DNA from 2 places in the Paenibacillus sp. MER TA 81-3 genome. Region 1 is predicted to be linked to the other one. Evidence: riboswitches for the same ligand, from Rfam matches in the RefSeq annotation. Region 1 holds a riboswitch; the other holds the start of a gene.
The links. Region 1 has a riboswitch for glycine ahead of M3650_RS18420 (alanine/glycine:cation symporter family protein). Riboswitches for the same ligand answer to the same signal wherever they lie in the genome.
Positions count from the first base shown of each region.

Region 2: another riboswitch for glycine. It lies ahead of gcvT (glycine cleavage system aminomethyltransferase GcvT); the one in region 1 lies ahead of M3650_RS18420 (alanine/glycine:cation symporter family protein).

Region 1 is NZ_JAMAWB010000012.1:88,845-98,474, forward strand. Features, by position in the region: gene M3650_RS18405 (MFS transporter) at 1-760, shown strand, start outside; partial or broken gene M3650_RS18410 (IS30 family transposase) at 863-1,350, opposite strand; gene M3650_RS18415 (aldo/keto reductase) at 1,641-2,618, shown strand; glycine riboswitch at 3,009-3,107, shown strand; gene M3650_RS18420 (alanine/glycine:cation symporter family protein) at 3,258-4,607, shown strand; gene M3650_RS18425 (helix-turn-helix domain-containing protein) at 4,858-6,477, shown strand; gene M3650_RS18430 (ABC transporter substrate-binding protein) at 6,649-7,566, shown strand; gene M3650_RS18435 (DNA-3-methyladenine glycosylase family protein) at 7,645-8,628, opposite strand; gene M3650_RS18440 (bifunctional transcriptional activator/DNA repair enzyme AdaA) at 8,775-9,440, shown strand; gene M3650_RS18445 (methylated-DNA--[protein]-cysteine S-methyltransferase) at 9,424-9,630, shown strand, end outside.
Region 2 is NZ_JAMAWB010000027.1:52,510-62,139, forward strand. Features, by position in the region: gene M3650_RS27345 (sensor histidine kinase) at 1-895, opposite strand, end outside; gene M3650_RS27350 (response regulator transcription factor) at 892-1,575, opposite strand; gene M3650_RS27355 (hypothetical protein) at 2,311-2,622, opposite strand; gene M3650_RS27360 (NUDIX hydrolase) at 2,688-3,161, opposite strand; gene M3650_RS27365 (hypothetical protein) at 3,219-3,434, opposite strand; gene M3650_RS27370 (aminoacyl-tRNA deacylase) at 3,449-3,913, opposite strand; partial or broken gene M3650_RS27375 (GNAT family N-acetyltransferase) at 4,075-4,143, opposite strand; gene M3650_RS27380 (hypothetical protein) at 4,211-4,819, opposite strand; gene M3650_RS27385 (hypothetical protein) at 4,803-5,009, opposite strand; gene gcvH (glycine cleavage system protein GcvH) at 5,724-6,113, opposite strand; glycine riboswitch at 6,300-6,412, opposite strand; glycine riboswitch at 6,606-6,700, shown strand; glycine riboswitch at 6,701-6,809, shown strand; gene gcvT (glycine cleavage system aminomethyltransferase GcvT) at 6,897-8,000, shown strand; gene gcvPA (aminomethyl-transferring glycine dehydrogenase subunit GcvPA) at 8,022-9,374, shown strand; gene gcvPB (aminomethyl-transferring glycine dehydrogenase subunit GcvPB) at 9,371-9,630, shown strand, end outside.

The DNA of each region.
Region 1 (9,630 bases):
AAGTCCTATATTGGGATCCGCGTTGGTTGCTATTGTCTGGTATCTTCCATTCTGGTCTATACCAGTGCTCTGCTTCATCTCCATTACATTGGTCCTCTTTTTTGTTAAGAAGCCGCAGAAGCCTGAGAAAAAGCCTGTTCCTATCCGAATATTTCTTCATACAATCCTTCAGTTGTTAAAGGATAATTTCAGATGGCTCATGGCGTTGTTTATGATCGGAGGCATCGGCATGTTTATGCTGTTTGGGCTGCTGTTCTTTTTGTCTGAAACATTAGAGGAGATGCATGGTTATAAGGGCATTTTGAAAGGCTGCATCATGGCCATTCCATTAGCAATCTTGAGTGCGGCTTCCTTTATGACCGGCAAATGTATCGGGGAAAATAAAGTCTGGATGAAATGGATCGTATGTGTAGGATTCGGATTGTCAGCCGCTGCAGTGGGGGGATGTTTACTGTTCGATTCCGTAGCCGCAGTCATTACATGCCTGAGTGCAGCAGGGTTAGGCATTGGAGCATCTTTGCCGTGCCTGGATTCCTTTATAACTGATGGCATTGAGAAGGAACAGCGGGGGACAATCAGCTCCCTTTACAGCAGCATGCGGTTTGTGGGTGTGGCAGCAGGTCCAATGGTTGCATCACTCTTGTTGAAAACATCGGACAAAATTTTATTTTCGACGATGATTGCAGTCGGTGCAGTTGCGGCAATGCTAGCGCTCTTCGCCATTAGAGTGAGCACCTCTGAACCCAGCTTGCGCACCTGAAAATCTGTCTAATGGGGGGCGATTGGAAATTTTGCGGTTTGTATATTCTTTTATCAAGACGGATTGTCAAGCTAAGTGCGACAGTTCACTCACGAATGATTCTTACGCCGTTTTCCACCCAAGACATTTTCTTGGTCGGTTATTAATCAATTCTATTGCATGTGAAGTTCTTCCTCTGTGATCCTAGCAAAGTCATGTCCCTTGGGAAAGAACTCTCTGAGGAGCCCATTGGCATTCTCATTGGTTCCTCTTTGCCATGACAAATAGGGATCAGCGAAATAGACCTTCGCCGTCTGAAACGTGGGCGTAGGATAGGACTTAGCTACTTTATCAAATGTTTCTTCCATGGAAGAAGCAGTGCGATCAGACATCTTCACAGCAAGGTACAAGCGTGTCTTACACTCTGCAAAGGTAGCTACGCAGGCTTTGCTTTTACCACGACTGGATACGACCGTATCGAGTTCCCAATGCCCAAAGCTCTCACGCTTTCGTACTTCCTTGGGACGCTGGCTGATTGTTCTTCCGATATTGAATCGTCCGCGTGTTTCTGCTGGTTTGCGGCGTTTTCCTTTGTGTCGAAGAACTTCAATGCTCCCTTGTACCAGAAGGCCATGTCAAGCTGACTCGGTTAGGAAATATATAAAAGAAGGTGGAGATGCAGTTACAAGTGAATGTAATGAGTTGTTAAATAATTTAACACATAAGGTGTAAAATATGTACACAATTGAAATTAATAAAATGCGTATTGATTTCTACAACGCTTCTAATGGTTTCATTGTTAATTCAAATTACAAAGATGATTATATAATCAAATTACCTTAATGGTATAATTGCTACGTATAAACAGCACTATGAATATTGAAAAGAGGAGCTGGTTATCATGAATTTCCGCCGCCTTGGCAATAGCGGGTTGAAAGTGTCTGCATTAGGATTAGGGACGAACGCATTCGGGAAACGTTCCGACAAACAGACCTCGGTCCGAATTATACATAAGGCTTTGGATCACGGGATCAATTTCATAGACACGGCCAATATTTATGCGAACACCGAATCGGAGCGAATTATCGGACAGGCATTGGAAGGAAGACGTCATAACGTGGTGTTGGCGACAAAAGCCGGGTTAGTTCGCGGGGAAGGTCCGAATGATCGCGGGTCGTCGCGTTACCACTTGCAGCAAGAGCTGGACAACAGTCTGATGCGGCTGAAGACGGATTATGTCGATCTCTATCAAATCCACACGTTCGATCCCCATACACCGCTGGAAGAAACGTTAAGGGCGTTGGACGACATGGTTCGTTCGGGAAAAGTACGTTACATCGGGGCATCGAATTATGCGGCTTGGGAGTTGATGAAGGCTGTAGGCATGAGCGAGCACCTTGGATTGAACCGCTATGTGTCCATTCAGACAAGCTACTCTCTCGCCGATCGGACTCCAGAGCAAGAGCTCGTCCCTCTATGTCAGGATCAGGGGATTGGCATCATCCCGTATTTTCCGCTTGCCGGTGGTATTTTGAGCGGGAAATACAGTTCTACGGAAGCGGTACCGGAAGGCTCGCGGGCGGAAACCGATCCCAACTTTAGTAAGTTCCTTAATGATGACCGCATTACTCTGAGCAGAAATATTAGCAGTGTTGCTCACGACTTAGGCTGCACTCCCGGTGCGCTTTCCCTGTCTTGGCTCATTCACAGACCTTCCGTGTCAACGGTTATCGTAGGTGCTACAAAGGTTGAACAACTAGAGGAGAATCTGCACAGCATATCGATAAAGCTTGATGCAAATCAACTGGAAGAGCTGGATCAAATCAGTTATCCTTTCCGTTATGGAGAGCCGTTCGCTGTTTACCGCTTGCCGGAGTAGTAAAATTTTCCTGATTCGATAAAATGAATGGCACCGCGGGTTCATCTCGTCTCTTCATGAGACGAGATTTTTTTATCATCCTGGAGGCCCATATCATAATGCTCTATAGGCAGAAAAGGGAGAAATACGCATAATGTACATTTTTATTGCATATTCATTGCATATATTCATGAACGTGCATAAGCGAAGGTTAAAGTGAGCCTCCGGGGATATATTACCATTTAATCAGCCTTGCGAAATGATAGTCTGTTCTCTATAATGTAGTATAAAACTTTATAGCTGGATGAAGTTTACGGGAGACAGGCAGCAGTCTGGCCGAAGGGGTAAAGCTCTCAGGCGCTTGATTTATCGAATGATGAATTCGAATGCAATGCAAGCAGGACCGTAGATGGACAGGACTCTGGAGAGACTCCGTCATGGAGCACCGAAGGGGCAATACGGGTGATTTCACACGTTAAAACTCTCAGGTAAAAGGACAGGGATTGCAGAAGTGCAGGCATCGTTTTGCGTTGGAATTGTGACTAGTTTCACTTATCCTCGTATTTGCTATTCTGCAAAAATGTCCCCGGAGTCAAATCAACCGATTTGGCTCTTTTTCATGTCGTTCGGCAATAAATAAAGATCATGAGGGGAATTTCTATGCACATGTTAGAACAATGGTTAGGCAGCGTGAATCGTTTTGTATGGGGGCCGCCGCTTCTTATTTTGTTGGTAGGAACGGGAATTATATTTACATTCCGCCTTGGATTGTTGCAGGTGATTCGTCTGCCTCTTGCCCTGAAGCTCGTGTTCAAAGCTAAAAATGAAGGCGAAGGTGACGTAACCAGCTTTGGTGCGCTAGCTACCGCTTTGGCGGCAACGATCGGTACGGGCAACATTGTCGGGGTAGCTACTGCGATTAAAATAGGTGGACCTGGTGCGTTATTTTGGATGTGGTTGGCAGCGTTCTTTGGAATGGCAACCAAGTATGCAGAAGGACTATTGGCCGTAAAATTTCGGAAGATTGACGATAATGGACAGATATCAGGCGGCCCCATGTATTACATTGAAAAAGGTTTGGGCATTAAATTTAAACCGCTTGCCGTTTTCTTCGCCGTGAGCGGAGTATTGGTTGCACTGTTTGGAGTGGGCACCTTCCCGCAAATCAATGCAATCGTGTCTTCCGCGCAGTCAAGCTTGGGCATCCCCGTAGTGGTTACGGCGGGTGTTGTGACTCTTTTGACAGCATTGGTGACAATTGGGGGGCTCAAGAGCATCTCGCATGTAACGACCAAAGTCGTACCTGTGATGGCCATTATTTATTTAATAGCGAGCAGCATTGTCCTTATTGTTTTTGCGGATCAGATTCCTCATGCGCTGTCGCTCATATTACATGGCGCCTTTAACGCGACAGCAGCAGGGGGCGGATTCCTAGGCGCAACGGTCATGATGGCGATTCGGAATGGTATCGCAAGAGGTGTATTTTCCAATGAATCTGGTCTGGGCAGCGCTCCGATTGCGGCAGCTGCGGCAAAGGTGAAGTGGCCTGCGGAGCAAGGGCTTGTATCCATGACGGGCACATTTTTCGATACGATTATTATTTGTTCTCTGACGGGATTGACATTGATTATAACCGGGGTTTGGAACGGGTCGACTGATGGGGCAGAGATGACCCAAGCGGCGTTTGATGCAGCTATGCCGTATGGATCCATCATTTTGATGTTTTGCCTTATACTGTTCGCTTTTACCACGATTCTAGGCTGGAATTATTACGGAGAACGCTGCATGGAATATTTATTTGGAGTCAAATCCATTCTGCCTTACCGCATCGTGTTCATCGTCCTGATCGGTCTGGGCGCGTTCATCAAGCTTGAGCTGATTTGGCAGCTCTCGGACATTGTGAATGGCTTAATGGCTCTGCCGAACCTCGTCGCACTGCTAGGTCTATCCGGTGTGGTTGTGACGGAAACCCGTCTTTATCTGAAGCATATGAAAACACATAAAAAGTGAGAGGATGAAAGGTCGGAGCTGCTTCATTTGTTGTTCAATCTGTTATCAAGAGTGGTACCGCGAGTTCATCTCGTCTCTTAGGGAGACGAGATTTTTTTATGTAAATCAAGGCATCTTGTTAATTCTGTGCTGTGAACATTGGACAGATGGAACCAAGCATGAGAAAATAAGAACCTGACATTGAGAATCATTCTTACTCATATGGAAAAATTATTATGCTTAGATTTAGATGAAGCTGGAGGAAAGAGAAGTGGACGAAGGGAAACATCATATTTTTTTACATAAAGCATTGCTTCAAATCAAACAAATCGAATGCATAGCAGTCGATGCTACGTCGGGCTGGGAGAGACATGAGCTTGCTTCTCATACCTTATTGTTCGTGACGGAGGGTCACGGAAAATTATACATGAACGATGAACTTCAACCGATAGATCTATCACGGAAATCCGTTTATTTGTTGCCTGCTGGCTTCGTAGTTGCAGCTGAGAGCGACCCGACTCAATGTCTGAGTCTGTACAGAATTGCGTTTGACATGTTTCGCGTTACGGAATGGACCGAGCTGAGAAGAGTGTATGAGAAGGAGTTAACGCTTCCCGAACATGGGGAAATACGGGTCAAGCAGTACCAACGCGTTCGGCATCTGATTCAATTATTGACTAGGGGCAGAGCTTCTCTAAACGAAATGGAAGATTCACGCAAGCAATTGTACTTGCATGAGCTGCTGTGCGTACTATTGGATAACAAAGCGGCGCCTATTTCCGAGCGCACCGAAAAATCGCTGGAAGGCACGATTCAGTACATGCAGCAGGCTTATCATACGGATATCACCCTAGGGAAGCTGGCGGACATGGCGGGTATGCACCCCTCGTACTATTCCCAGCTTTTTAAACAAAAAATGAAGAAAAGCCCAATCGAGTATTTGACCGATTTGCGTATGAACCAGGCAAAGGAGCACTTGCTGGTATCGCGCAAGAAAATTCGTGACATCGCCCGTGATGTTGGATATAAAGATGAGTTTTATTTCAGCAGGAGGTTCAAAGTGTGCAATGGCATAGCGCCAACCGTGTACATTAAGAAACATCATAGCAATATCGTATCTCTTTCGCATCCTTATACCGATCATTTATTAACACTAGGCGTAAAGCCATTCGCAACACACATCGATAAGGAATCGCCATCCATGACCAAGCCGATCTATGATCGGGCATGGGAAGCCTACAGACAAACTTTATTAAAGCAAAAGCCTGATTTGATTTTATGCAAGGACCACATTTCGCTGCAAATGAGAAAGTATATAGGTGACATTGCACCGATTGTGACGATTCCCTGGACGCGATTGGACTTGTTCGGACATTTGCATGAAATAGCCCGGCTTGTGGGCAAAGAACAGGCAGCTCAAGAGTGGATAGAACGCCACGAACAGAGATCGGAACGCGAGCAAAAAAAAGTAAAAGCGGTTATCGGCGATGGAACGGTTGGGCTGCTTACGCTTGTCGATAACAGAATGAAGCTTTATGGCGCACGAAATATCGGGCATGTGTTTTACCGTTCCTTGCAGTTAACCCCCCCGGATCGGATACAAAAAGAAATGGATAAGCATATGCCTGGTACGGTTTTTAATTGGACGTCTGCAACCACAAAAAATCTATCTGATTACGAAACCGATCATCTTTTCATCGTGGTCAAGACGGAAGGAGAGGCAAAAAGCAGATTAAAAGAATGGCAAGCGAGTGAGAGCTGGAACCAGCATCCGGCGGTCAAGCATAATCGGGTATATGTATTGGATTGGGACAAATGGATGGTATATGCTCCGCGTTCTATCGATCAGCAGTTGGACGAAGCGGTGACGCTGCTCACGGCATTAAGGTGAAGATAATCCAAATTCAAATCTAAAGATATGACATGGATTTTTCAGAGGAATGATATCATGATAATGATTATCATTATCATCCTACATAATAATTCAACTCAAAGGGGTTTTTTCGAAATGTTTACACGCCATCGGACCATGATGTTTACTTTCATATGTTGTTTGCTAGTAATGGTTGTTACGGCTTGCAGCGGGGCAGCGTCGACGAATACACAAGGCGGAACGGATCAAGCAACACTGTCTCAAGCTGATGCCATCGATAATAAGCAAGATGCCAAAGCAGCAGGATCAGACAAACGGATTGCGGTGCTATCCATTCCTTTTACGAGCGATTTGCTTGCTTTGGGAATTACTCCGGCAGGTGCTGTCACCCAAAAAGGAAAGGAGTTTCTCCCTCATGTAGCTGATCTCATGAACAACACACAAAATTTAGGAAATTCTCAAGATCCCAACCTTGAAGCGATCGTGAGCATTGAACCAGACCTTATTATTGCACAGGAGGAGCTTATACAGGGGAAAAAGGAGGAGCTTGAGAAAATTGCTCCAACGATTGTGCTTAATTTTAGAAATTCGACCTGGCAAGATCAATTGTTGCAGCTCGGCAAGGCGACAGGACGGGAAAAAGAAGCTGACGCGTTTATTTCCAACTATAATCAAGAAGCCGCCAGTGCGAAAGAAAAGGTTAAGCAAGCTCTTGGAGATGAAACCGTGATGGTTCTGCGCGTGCTCAAAAAAGAATTCAGAGTATACGGGCTAGACCGTAATTACGGCTCGTTGCTTTACGAAGACTTGGGGATTAAACCTGCCAAAGGATTGGAAAACATGGGACAAGGAAAGGAAGGACCGCAAGCCATATCCAGAGAACTGCTGCCGGATTTCGATCCTGATCATATCTTGCTTGAGGTTTCCGTCGACGCTGCCGCACAGCAGCTGTTCAAAGAGTTGGAGGAGAGTGCTATCTGGAAAAATATGAAGGCCGTCAAAAATGGCAATGTGCATGCGATTGAACAACAGCCATGGTTGGATTATTCGGCGATAGGCCAGCTTAAATCTTTGGAAGAAGCGGTAAAGCTATTTACCCAAAAATAAGAGACAGGCATTTCAGTAAAACAAGCGTCATCCATATGCGGATGGCGCTTGTTGTTGATTGTACTCGTCATCACGAGCTTAATAAAGGAATCTCCATAAATAAAAAGTGGCATAGGACTCCCAATTTGTCCATGTTGAAGATAGCTGCAAGATCTCTTCTTTGGTTGGTTTCTGTTCGGTGCCCATAAGATGTTTGATTGCATTGTGCAGACCGACATCATCAATGGGAAACGCAGAAGGAATTCTCAGACAGCGCATCAGAACATAGTTAGCTGTCCACGGTCCGATCCCCCGGATACTTACTAGCATCTTTTCCGCTTTTTTATAGTCCCCTGTGGCCAGCAATCGTTTTTTAGTCAGTTTCCCTTCGGCGATCAGTTGGGCTACCCCAATGAGATATTCGCTTTTCTTGGTTGTCATTTGCAATACAGCCAAATCGCTAACCGCCAATGCCGCGATTTCATGAGGGGAGGGGAAGATCCAATATTGCTCTCCATCCAGCTCCACGCTGCGGCCGAAGTTTTCTACGAGACGTCTTTTCAAGGTATAAGCAAAGGCAAGGTTAATTTGCTGTCCGATGATTCCCCAACATAATGCCTCGAATAGATCGGGAATTCCGACATTGCGCAGTCCATAAAACTCACTGACCGCTCTGTGCAGCAATAAATCATTTTTGGCCAAATCATAAAACGGGCGCAAATCGGTCTCCAAATCAAACCACTCGCTTACATAGCCCGCCACCGCGGCACGAACCTCTTGGCGAGAAGGCGTTGTATTCCCCAAAAAACGGATGGTAAGCACGTTCTCATGTTCCGCGCTAATTTCAATGATTGGCGTTTCCTGACCGATCGGGACAGCTTTGTAGATCCTATGATCCTTAATATGAAACAAGCATTCATTAGGGGCGTTAGACAGGTATTTCATATTTTCGGAAAAGCTGAATTCTTTCGGCACAGACAATTTTAATTGTTGCCCGTTATCTTCCCAGGAGGCTTGCGGAAGACTGGGCACGTTTATTAAATATGGGTCATCCCACTCCGGATTTATCGTATTCCTTTTCATAAAAATCCTCCCATTCATATCAATAACATTACACTCTTAGTTGTAACACAAAATGATTTTATGCAATTTTGATATCTTGCTTTTATATTCTTAGAAGCGTACATACGGCCATCATTGGGGTTATACTGTGTGTGGAGGCGAACACGATGAAGAATCAAACAGGGCATGAGCATGAGTATATGCACATCGCAACTCAAATCGCAAATACTGCAGGTACAGGCGGGGAAGGCATAACGGATGAAATGTGGCAAGCCATAACGCGAAACGATGCGTCCTACGATGATAAGTTTTTTTACGCCGTAAAGACCACGAGTATTTTTTGCCGGCCGTCTTGCAAATCCAAGCCTCCTAATATTGAAAATGTACGCATATTTCAAAGCGCCCAGCAGGCCATGTCAGAACATTTTCGTCCCTGCAAACGATGTAAACCGAGCGGACAACGATTGCCTGATGATGATTGGGTGGCTCAAATCACGCAATACATTGACATGAATTACAGTGAAACTATAACGCTGGAAACGCTGGCGGATGTGTGTCATGGCAGTCCCTATCATTTGCATCGCACCTTCAAGCGGATCAAGGGAATAACTCCGGTTGAATATATTCAGCGGACGAGAATTGCGAAGGCCATTGAGTATCTTGCCACTACGGATAAAGCAATCGCGGAGATTGCCCTGTATGTAGGCATCCCCAACACAGCTTATTTTATAACTTTGTTCAAGAAGAGAACGGGGCATACGCCTACAGACTATCGCCAATTAAACAGTAGCAAAATAACCACGGAGGTGCTGGACAATGAAAGCAAAAAATAATGCTGCGATTTATTGGACTTTGCTTGTTCATGAACAATGGCACATGCATATCGCTGCAACATCAAAAGGACTTTGTTACGTAGGTTCTCAGAATAAGCCATTTGAAGAGTTGTCCCATTGGGTTAAGAGCCGTTTTCCGAACAGCGTTACGGTGCAGGATGATGAGAAATTACAACCGTATGCGGCTGAA
Region 2 (9,630 bases), on a different contig from region 1:
GCGGAGTCCGAAGCTCATGAGACGCATCTGCTACGAATTGACGCATCTGTTCTTTCGCTTCCTTCTCCGCTTCAAATGACGCCCGCAGCCGCTCCAGCATGCGATTGAACGATATCGCTAGCCGATCGATTTCTTGTTGACCCTGAATCGTATTGAACCGTTCATCCAGATTGCCCGCGTTGACGTTCTCCACGGCATGTACCATGTTCGACAACGGATGCAGCGTTCTTTTTAGCACAGGCAAAAAGGTCAATAATCCAGCTAGCAGCGCGAACACTGCAAGCACGATAAAAATGAGCAGCTGTCGTTCCAGCTCGTCTTTCATCGGGCCCGTACCCGCACTAATTTGTACGATTCCTTTCACCATCCCACTTATCTGAATGGGGTGCAGCACCACGATTTGCTCCTCACCTTCAGCATTGCGGACCACTTGATACCCCAGCCCTTCCCTTCGCGGGGCAGGATTCGATTGCAGCAAACTGTTATATTCCTCATCTGATAGACGCGGAGCCGCTCCCGCGCTCTTCCATTCTGATAGAACGGAGTAGCTGCCGTTCTTATCGATGAACGCGATCGAGACTCCCGGCATAAATACAACGGGAGGCGTTCCTCCATCCTGGCTCCATCCGCGGCCTGCCTTCCAGCCTCCCCGATATCCTTTATTAGGAACAGGCACGCCGGCCTGCCGCCACGTTTCCGGAGGAATGGACATAGCCTGATTCCGCAGACTTTCCGCCTTGTTTTGATACGTAAATTGACGCATGAACACATATTGGAACAATCCGATCAGAACGAGCAGAACAGCCAAAATGAGCAGCGATCTCGACAGTAGCTGCCAACGCAATGAGCCGAACAGTTGGCGTCTCTTGCTCCCATCCTTGCTTAACCGGATCATGTAAGATCCACCCGATACCCGACGCCCCGTAGCGTTCGAATCAAGCGATGCTCGCGATCGTGCAATTTCTCCCGCAGCGAACGGATATAGACTTCCACGATATTCTCGTCACCACCGAAGTCGTACCCCCACACCTTATCCAAAATAACCAACTTGCTCACCACAAGCCCGTGATTGCTCAGCATAAACTTTAACAGCTCATACTCGGTTGGCGATAGCTCCAACACACGGTTGTCCATGCTGATTTCCTTGCGTCGATCATCGATGCGAAATGGCCCGAGGTTGACCTCACCTACAAGATGCGGAAATTGGTTCCGGATTCTTGCATGGATGCGGGCCAACAACTCTGCGAAGCTGAACGGCTTCACCATGTAATCGTCCGCTCCGAGCGTAAGACCTCTGATGCGATCGTCGACTTCATCTCTGGCTGTCAGCATGATGACTGCCACTTGATCCATCTTTTTGAGCATACCGCATACTTCAAAGCCGTCCATCCCTGGCATCATGACGTCCAGAATGACGACATGGGGTTGAAATTCTTTCATCAGCGTAATGGCCGCGATTCCATCTTGACTCGTCCTTACCTCGAACCCTTCGTTCACAAGCCCAAGCTCCAGAAATTGCAATATATTCGGTTCGTCATCCACAAGCAATACTTTAATTCCCTTCAACTGCTGCATAAGTATCCTCCGCCCCCGATGTCTAGTGGCACCATTATACAACACCGATATGAAAAAAACCTGAGCGCAAGCTGAAAGCCGCCTGAATGACAGAATCAGCTCAAATAAAGGAGCATGCCGTTTTTTTCCCGAGCCGCAGCGATGTAATAATTCTGATTATTCGATCCCAACAATATTCGTCCCCTTCATAACCACGCAGCAAAATTTGATCATTGGATGTCGTCTTTGCTCACCACTGTTCCTATAAACACGACGCTGGCGTGGCCATATCCCTCGCTGCATCCTGCATTGGATTTCGTACAGTAGAACAGCAGCGTACACCTCTTTACAACGGGTTTCGTTGGAGTTTATCCAATGCTTTGGCACTCATTCAGCAGCATTTGCTGAGGCATGTCCAAATCCACTGCACAAAGTACAGTCAATTGCCATTTAGCCGCCCAATCCGTACATTCTGCTGTATATATTCCAATGGGGCTTGCTCGATCATCGAAGGTTACCGCTTCACTAAGCAACAAGACGTCATAACGAAAAGGCCTTCCCTTTAAAGGGAAGGCTTGCGAAATGGAGGAGTTATATTTAATCATTATATGCTTCCACATCCGATTGCATAACATCCATGAGCCATTCCTCAAGGCTATGAAAAAGGCTTGTTCTTGGCCAGATCGGTTCCAACTCCCTGTCCCCGCTCCAAGTTAAAAAAATGAACTTGGACATAGATACAAGATTCGAATACTATCATTTCCTGCTATACGAGGAGACGAAGCAACACCACCACACGATGGTGTACAAATAGCCACACACTACATAAATTGCCCATAATGAGCCTAGGAACAACTGGTTAGCCAAGTATTCCAGTTCTGTCATGCCTTCGCTTCTTCCGAGCGAATTCAAGAAAAAAACAATGAAGCCGCTGATGAGAACGGCGACATGAATCCACGACATCAGCGTTAATCGCCTTCTGCATATACTATACACGCTTGCCGCTAAACTGATGCCTAAAATTGTGTAGCTCAACGCCCATACCCACGCTGCATTTGTGGCCCACATTAGACCCTTCCTCCTGTTTATTCAAAGTTTCAATACAATTGAGCATTCTAACGCCACTTAAGTTGCTATAATGTCTTTCCAGGTTCGATTCTCTCAAGCAGGGTATACGGCTTCGTCTCCCATACTTCGTATGGAATGTAGCGGCCCTGCATGGCGTCCAAGATACGTGATTTAAAATGGGGCCGCTTCACAAAATCATCAATATTCGCTTCGGATAATTCGATAAAGCGCGCTGCCTTTATTTCACTGTCCTGCTTGACTATATCGCCGCGGACATGGTGTGCACGGAAGACGACGGACACAATGTCACTCGTCTGATTGAAATAAACCCCTGTAATCCCGAGCGGTTCAATGATGATGCCCGTCTCCTCCTCGACTTCCCGGCATACTGCTTCATGCAGAGGTTCACCTTCCTCCACTTGTCCCCCTGGCATCTCCCACGTATCAGATCGATTATGGGTTTGCACGAGCAACGTATGTCCCGCTTCGTTCTGAATCAAAGCGGAGACGGCTACGATGTGCCTCGGCACATCCGACATTGCAATTCCCCCCTCATAGATGATGTTAAAAAACGGCCACTTTAAACACGATATGCATTATTCTGGCTTTACGCTTTCAATAGCCGCGAAGAAAACGTCCAAAAGCTCTTTATCGAACTCTGCTCTTACATACTCACCTATCTGGTCCAATTCTGCATCCGTTCCATATTCCAAAACCGGGCGCCCTTCGCACTTCAATACGGTACAATTGAACTTCTCTTGTACTTGCTCGATGACAAAATCCTGATCCACTAACGTCATTGGTCCCTTCACAGCAGCCTACCCCTTTATTTTCTTATTCTAGCAATCTTTCCAGCATTCATGTTCAACATTTCTTCGACTTCGATGCGAACTAATGAGTTAGGCGATCCACCGCCTGTATAGATACATTCCAATTCGGTTACTTTAGGGTCGATCAAAAACAATGCATCATATCCAAAGGAGGGCACTCCACCTGCAGGATAGCCTGTTCTCTCCAGCACCTCCGCTTCTTCAGCCAGCCTCGGTCGATCGATGTCGAGCGCTTTGCTTACTCTCGAAGTGCTTGCCCGGTCCTTTCCATGCACGATCGCAACAATTAATCTGCCTGCGTTATCTATCATGCAAATGTTTTTGACGAATTGATCTTCCGATCCGTTTACAGCAATAGCCGCGTCTTTCACCGAGTGGCAAGACTGCTCCAACACCAAATGCTCGGCTTTCAGTTGATTCGCAGCAATAAACTCATTCATTTTTTGTTCAAACTTGTACATATTTATTTGACCTCTCCTTAGCTGGAATTCAAGTTCACTAAGACCTCGCTGCCTCAGTCCTCGCTGCTTTTCGTTTTCTTATTATATATTCCATCCATTACCCTCCGCCGCAAAAAACTGATGTTGCGATGTTCCTGCCCGGTGATTAGTCTTCAATCCAGAGCCTTTTCCATAGATAGCGCTAACAGCTTTGTGGCATAGCCTTTGCGCCGCTCAGACGGTCGAATACCATTGTAATGTCGGACTGACTAATTGCAAATCGTCCACAATAACACATCCCTATAATTCTCTGGTTCATCATTGCATATTCTGTATACTCTCTAAATCACCCATATTAATTACCGTTATCTCATCGTCACAGGCAAAATCGATAAAGTATAGACTTTTCTTATCCCCCGTCTTCAAAGCGGGATCATTGAAATCTACCGTTTCTAATTCATTTCCGTTCTTCTTTACGATATACGTTATTCTTGTAGCACCATAAGAATCAGAAAGATTAGCATGCTTCTCACCATAATTAGCCAGAAGTTGTTCTAATGAATCTCCTAAACCAATTTCTCTGTATGTTTGAAATCGATTCGATTGATTATCATTAATGGATAGGAAAAATTGGACCACGACATCATCTCGATAAGCGATGCGCAATCCCTCATATTGGTACAGGTTAAACTGGATTTTGTCCTCTTTGCCGTACAGCTCCGTAATTTCTTGTTTAGTCATGCCTATATGTAACAAGTCTCCCGTTTTGGTGTCTATAATTTGAAGGTCGTCGCTTGTATATTGGTCAGGCTCGTATTGCGTTTTTATGACCGCTTCACTATCATCGGTGTTGAGAGATACAGTGAATAGCAATATTAAAATAATGATGCCAATGATGCTTGAATGCAGTCTAGTTTGTCTGTTCAATCGAATTCTCCTCAAGCATCACTCCGGTTACTTCATCCTCTTCCATCGCCACAAAATGATACTCGTCTCCCGGAATTTTAAGCAGCTGTCTCGCTGATTGGTCTAAGCCAATCGGTTTAAACAAGACCTCATATAGTAATTCCTCAGACTTGCTTATTTCTTCTGCTTTGCTTGTTAGTTTGTAGTTCATACACCTTACATCCATTCTAGTAATTTTTAAGGAGATCTGTCTTTTAGCTCTTTCCGTCTGTTAATTAGGTCGCAAATTGAAAAACAGCTCTGTTTTTCGCCTTGAGTATCATATCCGTATTCTCATCATCCCAAAATCGAATCAGATGGTCTTCCGCAAAACACTTGGAATATACTTTCGCATACGCTATCTCTAAGTTTACCAGCTGCCTTAACACAGTATTTCCTCTTTCAATTATAACAATATTTTTCATAAATAGAGCAACTTCATCAACATCAACATCAACATCAACATCAACATCAACATCAACATCATTATTAGTGTAAAATGATAAGTCAATTCCTTCAATCTCAAATCACTGTATCGTTCGTGATGTCTTCCTCGTTCATTTCTTTCTTAATATATGGTATTTCTAAGTTTTTTAAGCTTATGTTTATCGTAACCTTGTTCAGTATTTCTTCTTTACTAACTTCGAAATTTTGGTCAGAGATGTAGCCAAATTCACTGTACAGTATGCAGTCTATATGCTGTTAGCCGCCCAATCCGTACATCCTGCTCTCTATTTTCCATTGGGTCTTGCTTCGACCGTAGTAGCTCTTATATATGATTCCAGACACCACGTTCTATATCCTTTCTTGCGAATGCAAAAACACCCCCCACTGATCGCATAACGCGATTACTGGGAGGTGTCGCTTGCTATCTCGCTGCTTGTGCTTAATCGATAAGCTCCTGATATTTCTCCGCGCTTAACAAATGCTTGAGCGCTTCCTCCATGCTGCCTTCGATCTCGAGTTCGGCAAGCCAACCACCGTCGTAAGGCGCGCTGTTCACCTGTTCCGGCGCATCCTCCAGCCCGGTGTTCACCTTCGTAATCTTTCCGCTGACAGGACAATACAGCTCCGATACCGTCTTTACCGATTCAATTGAACCCATGCTGTCACCCGCAGAAAGCGTGGAACCGATTTCAGGAAATTCAATAAATACGATATCTCCCAATTGAGCCTGTGCATGATCGGAAATTCCGATGCGTACGGTGCGTTCATCGACGACGAAAGCCCACTCATGTTCTTCGCTGTACAATAAATTCTCTTTCACTTCACTCATGCTAACGCCTCATTTCTTCATCATAATTGTAGTTGGTAGTGTAGATACGCATGTAAAAAAAAGACAAGAAAAGGCCTTATTCGCCCTCTTCTCTGTCCTCGGTACCTGAGAGTTTGTGCTCGATCCTACCGATATGGACACGATCGAATTTACCCCTTGGGTGGCTAATGCGCTCTCCAGAGCTGCGTCAGATGACGGTACATGTACCTGAGAGATTAATTGCCAATCGGCAGGTTGGCAGCTTGCTCCTTCGGTGCCGGCACAAGGAACCCCGTGTCGGTCTCTCCCAATCATCTTCATCCGCGTTGTATGAATTTAACAAGGTTGCATTTTACATCAATCTAGGTTGTTCAAAAACACGCATCTATAGCGTAGTTCAGCCTTCGATATATGTCAATATTTCGGACAACATTTTTTTCAATCCGCAAAAAATGGATTGACAATGTGTGGAAGCATCAAGTAATAATGTAGGTATAACAACTGCACACGCGAATGATGGTAAGGGGAGAGATTACCGCACTCAGGTAACGCCGAAGGAGTAAGCCCATACGGGTGAATCTCTCAGGCAAAAGGACTTTTACCGGACGCATCTCTGGAGAGAACTCTTTCACTAGAGTCACCCAAGGGGAAACTCGGAACGTTCGCGTATGCGAATGCGCGAGGTAACTCTCAGGTACAAAGGACAGAGCGGAAGGAATACAGTAGGCGCAGGCATGCTGGCTTTCTTCTGCCTGTCTTTTTATTTTATCAATACCTAACTAATAAGACGATCGAGGTGAAGTCATGTCACAGTTAAAAAGAACACCGATATTCCCGTTATACGCCGACTATCCCGGCGCTCGCTGCATCGACTTCGGCGGATGGGAACTGCCGGTGCAATTCAGCGGCATTCAGAAGGAACACGAAGCCGTCCGCACTCAGGCAGGCTTGTTCGACGTCTCCCATATGGGCGAATTTATCGTAAGCGGTTCTTCGGCAGAAGCCTTTCTGCAGCACGTGACGACGAACGATGTCACCCGTCTCGTCGACGGGAGAGCACAGTATTCCCTCTTATGCAATCCGAACGGAGGCGTCGTCGACGATATTCTCATTTATCGGCTGGCTGCAAATCATTACATGCTGGTGGTCAATGCTTCCAACATTGACAAGGACTTCGCATGGCTTCAAGAACATCTCCCTGCCGACGTCGTCCTAGAGAATAAGTCTGACAGCACGGCATTGCTCGCGCTGCAAGGTCCTAATGCGCAAGCGATCGCGGCTCATGTTACGGACGCGCCGCTGGCTGAGCTGAAGCCTTTTCAATTTGTGAGGGACGCTGCCGTCTGCGGCGTGCGCGCCTTGATTTCCCGTACCGGGTATACCGGGGAAGACGGATTTGAGCTGTATGTAGCAGCAGAAGACGCGCCTCAGGTATGGACAGAGCTAATGAGAGCAGGCGAAGCGCACGGGCTTGTACCTGCTGGGTTGGGAGCGCGTGATACGCTGCGGTTCGAAGCGAAGCTTCCGCTATATGGGCAAGAAATATCGGCCGACATTTCGCCGCTTGAAGCAGGACTTGGTTTCTTCGTCAAGCTGGATAAGGGAGACTTCATCGGACGGGAAGCACTCGCCAGCCAGAAGGCTGATGGGCCTCGCCGCAAGCTTGTCGGAATTGAAATGATAGACAAGGGCATTCCACGCTCCCACTATCCTGTATTAATCAACGAGAATCCTGTTGGCGAGGTAACGACGGGAACGAAGTCCCCTACACTCAAGCGCAATCTAGGCCTTGCCTTAATTGATGCCGCTTACAGTGAGCTGGATACGGAAGTAATGGTCGAAATTCGCGGGAAGCAGCTGAAGGCCCGTGTCATCAAAGCCCCATTCTACAAAAGAGCGACGAACTAAACAGAAGGAGCGAATCCAACTATGAAGCATCGCTATATCCCGATGACGGCACAGGACCAAGTGGACATGATGAAGGTCATCGGCATCTCCTCCATTGAGGAACTATTTCAAGATATCCCTGCTTCCGTTCGCTATCCGGGCGTTCTGCCGATGTCCGAGGCGCTTGATGAAGCAGCCCTGCTGAAGCATATGAAGGAATTGGCGGATAAGAACGCCGACTTTGAACGATATACCAGCTTCTTGGGCGCCGGTCTCTATGATCATCATGTGCCTGTCGTTATCAATCACGTGGTGTCCCGTTCTGAATTCTACACGGCGTACACCCCGTATCAGCCTGAAATTAGCCAAGGTGAACTGCAGGCCATCTTCGAGTTTCAATCGTACATTTGTGAATTGACTGGTATGGCTGTGGCCAATGCCAGCATGTACGACGGTGCTACTGCTCTGGCAGAAGCAGGCGCACTGGCCAGCGGAGCGACGAAGCGCAAGGAACTCATCATCTCGCGCGCTGTCCATCCAGAAGCCCGCCAAATCGTGCGCACGACTGCGCGCGGTCTGAATCTCGATGTCGTGGAAGTCGATTACAAGGACGGCGTCACCGATCTGGAGGAGCTGCAAGCTCTTGTGTCGGAGGACACCGCAGCCGTCATCGTTCAATCGCCGAACTTCTTCGGCTGCATTGAGGATTTGCGTGCTATCGAGCCGATCATTCACAGCAAGAAAGGATTGCTCGTCGTCAGCACCAACCCGATCACCTTGGGGCTGCTGGAAACGCCGGGCAAGCTGGGCGCGGACGTCGTGGTCGGCGATGCGCAGCCGTTCGGCATTTCAGCTTCACTTGGCGGCCCGACATGCGGCTTCTTCGCAGTGGCAGAACCGCTCATGCGACGGATGCCGGGACGGATCGTCGGACAGACGAAGGATATCGATGGCAAACGCGGATTCGTCTTGACGCTGCAAGCCCGAGAGCAGCACATCCGGCGCGAGAAGGCAACGTCCAACATTTGCTCCAATCAGGCGCTGCTTGCGCTGTGTGCATCCGTTTATTTGTCGACAATGGGCAAGACAGGAGTTCAGCAAGTCGCGAACCTGAATGTGCAGAAGGCTCATTACGCCGCTGGCGTATTCGCACAACAATCCGAGCTCGCGCTCGCATTTAACGCGCCTTTCTTCAATGAGTTTGTCGTTAAGCTGCCTGATGGCGCAAATATAGATGACGTTCAAGCAAAACTGCTGGATAACGGTTATATCGGTGGATACGACCTGGGCATAGCCTATCCTGAACTGCAAGGTCATATGCTCGTCGCTGTTACCGAGCGAAGAACGAAATCCGAAATCGATCAATTTGTGAACCGATTGGAGGCATGTCTATGAAACCGGACAAAAAGCTCATCTTCGAACTCAGCAGACCCGGACGTGTCGCCTATTCTCTGCCTGAGCTCGATGTTCCCGAGGTCAATCTCGGAGAACTGATTCCCGAATCTATGCTCCGCAGTCAACCTGCCGAGCTGCCTGAAGTGTACGAGGTTGATGTAATCCGCCATTATACCGAGCTTTCGCGCCGTAATTTCGGCATCGATAATGGCTTTTATCCGCTTGGTTCCTGCACGATGAAGTACAATCCGAAGAT